Regions from separate parts of the Bradyrhizobium sp. CCGUVB14 genome, predicted to be linked through region 2. Evidence: riboswitches for the same ligand, from Rfam matches in the RefSeq annotation. Region 2 holds a riboswitch; the other holds the start of a gene.
The links. Region 2 has a riboswitch for ZMP and ZTP ahead of folB (dihydroneopterin aldolase). Riboswitches for the same ligand answer to the same signal wherever they lie in the genome.

Region 1 (2,196 bases), 4.2 Mb from region 2:
CACGCATCTCGGCATCGCTCGGGGCACGCTTGGTCACGACCTTGAAGGTCATGTCGTCGACCACGGCGTTGTCGCGGCTCTGGACGAGCAGACCGCCTGCGACGGTTTTTGCGGTGAGACCGGCGGTGCGCGGATCGGGCAGGCTGCCGGCGAGCAGCAGGCGAAGATTCTTCTTCCCGCCGATGATGGCGATCGCTTCCTCGCTGGCATCAGGCGCGATGATCACCTCGGTGAAGATCTTCGTGATCTCGCGCGCGGTATCGGCATCGAGCGCGCGGTTCATCGCGATGATGCCGCCGAAGGCCGAAGTCGAATCGCAGGCCAGCGCCTTGCGATAGGCGTCGACGAGGTTCGCGCCTTCGGCGACGCCGCAGGGATTGGCGTGCTTGACGATGACGCAGGCCGCAGTGCGCTTGGCGTCGAACTCGCCGATGCATTCATAGGCCGCATCGGTGTCGTTGATGTTGTTGTAGGAGAGCTCCTTGCCCTGCAGCTGCCGCGCGGTCGAAACGCCGGGGCGCTTGTCGGGCGTCGCGTAGAACGCGGCGGTCTGGTGCGGGTTCTCACCGTAGCGCAGCGACTGGATCAGCTTGCCGCCGAAGGCGCGGAAATCGGGCGCGTCGATTTCGAGCTGGCGGTTGAACCAGTTCGAGATCGCAGCATCGTAAGCCGCGGTGCGCGCATAGGCCTTTGCGGCAAGCCGCCGGCGCAGCTTGAGCGTCGTTGTGCCCTTGTTGGCGGCGAGCTCGTCGAGCACGGCCTTGTAATCGTCCGCTTCGACCACGACGGCGACGTCGTCATGATTCTTGGCGGCGGCGCGGATCATCGCGGGGCCACCGATGTCGATGTTCTCGATGCAATCCTCGAAGCCCGCGCCTTTGTCGACGGTCGCTTCGAAAGGATAGAGGTTGACGACGAGCAGGTCGATCGGCGCGATGCCGTGCGCCTTCATCGCCTCGGCATGTTCCTTGTTGTCGCGGATCGCAAGCAGGCCGCCATGCACTTTCGGATGCAGCGTCTTGACGCGGCCGTCCATCATCTCGGGGAAACCGGTGAGGTCGGAGACGTCCTTCACCTTGAGGCCGGCCGCGGCGATCGCTTTCGCCGTGCCGCCGGTCGAGACCAGCTCGACATCATGCGCGGCAAGCGCCTTGGCGAATTCGATCAGGCCGGTCTTGTCGGAGACGGAGAGAAGGGCGCGGGTGACGCGGCGGGGATGGTCAGTCATGAGCAAGATCCTCTGTCTTAAGGAGTGTCTATGCCCAGGCGCGCGGCGGATATGTGTCGCGCTTCCCGATGGTGCTCCATCCAAGGTCGCCAGTCGCGCGAACGAGCGCTCGATAGCAGTTTTCGAGGCCCTTCACAACGATCAGATGGGACCGAATCGTGCCTGTTTACAACGGAAGTTCCGGTTCGCGCCGGGCGTTGCGGCGGGCATTGGTGACCGCCGGCGAGGCCGAGGAACGCACAAAGCTCCAGCGGATCGAGGGCCCCTGGCGCGCATCCTGGCGGATCACGATCTGCGCGGTGCGGCGGGGGCCGTCATTGCCGGCCAGGAACACGCTGTCCTCGAGATCGACCTTGTCGTCGAGCGCTTCGAAGGTCCAGACGTCGCGGTTCGGCAGCACCAGCATGACGCCGCGCGCATCCGACAGCCGGCTCGCCTTCACCGCGGGATGCAGATGGAAGCGCAGCGCGAAATCGGCGTCGGCGCCCTTGAGGCGCGCGCCCTGCGGCGGTGACAGCGTGTCCTCGCCGTCGATCCGCGCGCCGTCATTGGCGACCATCAGCACGCGGCGATGGATCACGCCGAACTTGGCGAGATAGCCGTCATGCGACGTCGTGAGCAGCGTGCCGTCCTGGACGACTTCGCGATAGCTCTCCACCTCACGGGGGCCGCTGATGATCGGTGCGCCGTGCAGCAGCCGCTTCATCGCCGACATCTCGACGAACTGGCAGGACGACGTCTCGTGATAGGTCAGCGTCGAATGCGCCGCGGTGCCGCGCGCGAACGGCCGCCAATTGTCGCGGCCGGTAGTCGGCATGCCGCAATTGGTGACGATGCGGCTGATGCCGGAGGACAGTTCGAACGACAGACAGCCGGCATGCGCGTCGTGGCTGACGCCGGGCGGCGGCGGCGGGCCGGTGTCGATGATCAGCGTGGTCGGGCCGGCGTCGAGCCGCTGGAAGCCGGTG
Region 2 (2,196 bases):
CGCGGCCAAGAGCGTGACCGCCACGCGCAGTGAGCTTGGCTTGCGCACCGACAAATCCTTTGCCCTGCCGGACGGCATCCTCACGCTGCGCGGCCGCGCTGCCTGGGCGCACGATTTCAATCCGGATCGCACCGTCGCCGCGACGTTCCAGGCGCTGCCCGGCACGAGCTTCGTCGTCGGCGGTGCACGACCAGCCGCCGACTCCGCCCTCACCACCGCCTCTGCCGAGATGAAGTGGCTCAACGGCTGGTCAGCGGCGGCAAGCTTCGAGGGCGAGTTCTCCAGCGTCACGCGCTCCTACGCCGGCAAGGGCATGGTGCGTTACGCGTGGTAGGAAGGCATTGTTCGGAGCCTTTTTGCTTAGATCCGGAGAACGTAATAGCGTGAGTGGGCCTCGCCGCCCGGGTCTTATGAGACCGCGGGCTGGAAGCCCACCTTGGATTGCTGAGGAACGTCAGGCGCCGGCGAGCTCGGCGCGGCGAAGACTGACCTGGACGCCGACCTGGTTGATCGCATGAGCAATCGGCGGCGACGATTTCGCAACGGCGACCGTCACGCTATCCATCATGTCGAAGCGTCGCAGCAGTCCTGCAGCGATCGTCTCGCCGAGGGCTTCCAGGGTCTGGAATTTGCCGGACGCTGCGATCTGCACCGCCTCATCCACCACGGCGTCATACCGCACCGACGAATCCAGATCGTCGCTAAGGTGGGTCCGGACCTCCTGCAGATCGGCAAAAATATCAAAACTGAACTTTTGTCCGAGCGTTCGCTCTTCCTCGAACAGGCCGTGATAGCCGTAAGTCTGAAGTCCGGTGATTTTGATTGACGTCAGCATGGGCAGCTCCAGATGAAGCATTTTGATCGGGGTTGCCCCCAATCGCCCAGGCGAGCGGCAGATGCCCCGCGCTTCCCGATGGTGCTCCATCCGATGTCGCCAGTCACGCGAGGCCGTCAGCGTTATCAGCTTTCCGCAATGCCGACAATGAACATCATCGTGCTGGGCTCGGCAGGCGGCAGGATATTGTTCTGCTCCTGTTTTGCCCGACGTGTCAAATGACCGGCAACTCGCACGCCGCGGTTCTACTGTGCATGGGGTTGTTTTGCGGAATCGCGTTGCGGAGCGGTCGCCGCAACGCCTAGCGCCCCGTCTTCACCTTGGTCCAGAGCCGGTTGATGATCCGCTGGGTGGCGGGATCGCGGGCGGTGATGACGAACAGCTTTGCGAGCGTGGTGTCGTCCGGATAGATGTTCTTGTCACCCAGGATCTTCGGGTCGACCAGCTTCTGGCTGGCGAGATTGCCGTTGGCGTAGGACAGGAAGTCCGAGTTCTTGGCGGCGACGTCGGGCCGATAGAGATAGTTGATCAGCTCGTAGGCTTCCTTGACGTTCTTGGCATCCGCGGGGATCGCGAGATTGTCGAAGAACATCTGCGCGCCCTCCTTCGGGATCGCGTAGCCGATCTCGACGCCGCTTTTGGCTTCCGCCGCGCGCGCGCGGGCCTGCATGATGTCGCCGGACCAGCCGACCACGAAGCAGATCTCGCCGGTCGCGAGCGCGCTCAGATATTCGGAGGAGTGAAATTTTCGTACGAACGGTCGGACCTTTGCGACGACATCGGCGGCCTTTTCGAGGTCGGCCTGCTTGGTCGAGTTCGGATCGAGCCCGAGATAGTTCAGCGCCGCCGGAAAGATGTCGTCGGCGGAGTCGAGCATGTGCACGCCGCAGTCTTTGAATTTTGCCAGGTTCTCCGGCTTGAAGACGATGTCCCAGCTGTCGATCTTCGCGTCGGGTCCGAGGATCTGCTTCAGCTTGGCGACGTTGTAGCCGATGCCCGTCGTGCCCCACATGTAGTTCGCGGCAAAGTCGTTGCCGGGATCGTAGGTCGAAAGATTCTTGGTCACCATCGGCCAGGCATGGCTAAGGTTCGGCAGCTTCGACTTGTCGAGCTTCTGGAAGATGTTCGCCTTGATCTGGCGCTGCAGGAAATAGGCGGTGGGCACCACGACGTCGTAGCCGGACTTGCCGGCCATCAGGCGCGTCTCCAGCGTCTCGTTGGCGTCGAAGGTGTCGTAGACCACCTTGATGCCGGTCTCCTTGGTGAAGGCCTCGAGGACGTCGGGCGCCATGTAGTTCGACCAGTTGTAGAAGTTGACGACGCGCTCCTCGGCCCCTGCGGGAGGCGACATCAACGTCAGC

Region 1: it holds a riboswitch for ZMP and ZTP, as region 2 does, so the genes downstream of both, purH (bifunctional phosphoribosylaminoimidazolecarboxamide formyltransferase/IMP cyclohydrolase) here and folB (dihydroneopterin aldolase) in region 2, are expected to answer to the same signal.

What each region holds. Positions count from the first base shown of each region.
Region 1 is NZ_JANADS010000001.1:322,153-324,348, forward strand. Features, by position in the region: gene purH (bifunctional phosphoribosylaminoimidazolecarboxamide formyltransferase/IMP cyclohydrolase) at 1-1,228, opposite strand, end outside; ZMP/ZTP riboswitch at 1,254-1,335, opposite strand; gene NLM32_RS01565 (heparinase II/III family protein) at 1,395-2,196, opposite strand, start outside.
Region 2 is NZ_JANADS010000001.1:4,472,773-4,474,968, reverse strand. Features, by position in the region: gene NLM32_RS20540 (autotransporter domain-containing protein) at 1-334, shown strand, start outside; gene folB (dihydroneopterin aldolase) at 455-835, opposite strand; ZMP/ZTP riboswitch at 873-952, opposite strand; gene NLM32_RS20530 (polyamine ABC transporter substrate-binding protein) at 1,137-2,196, opposite strand, start outside.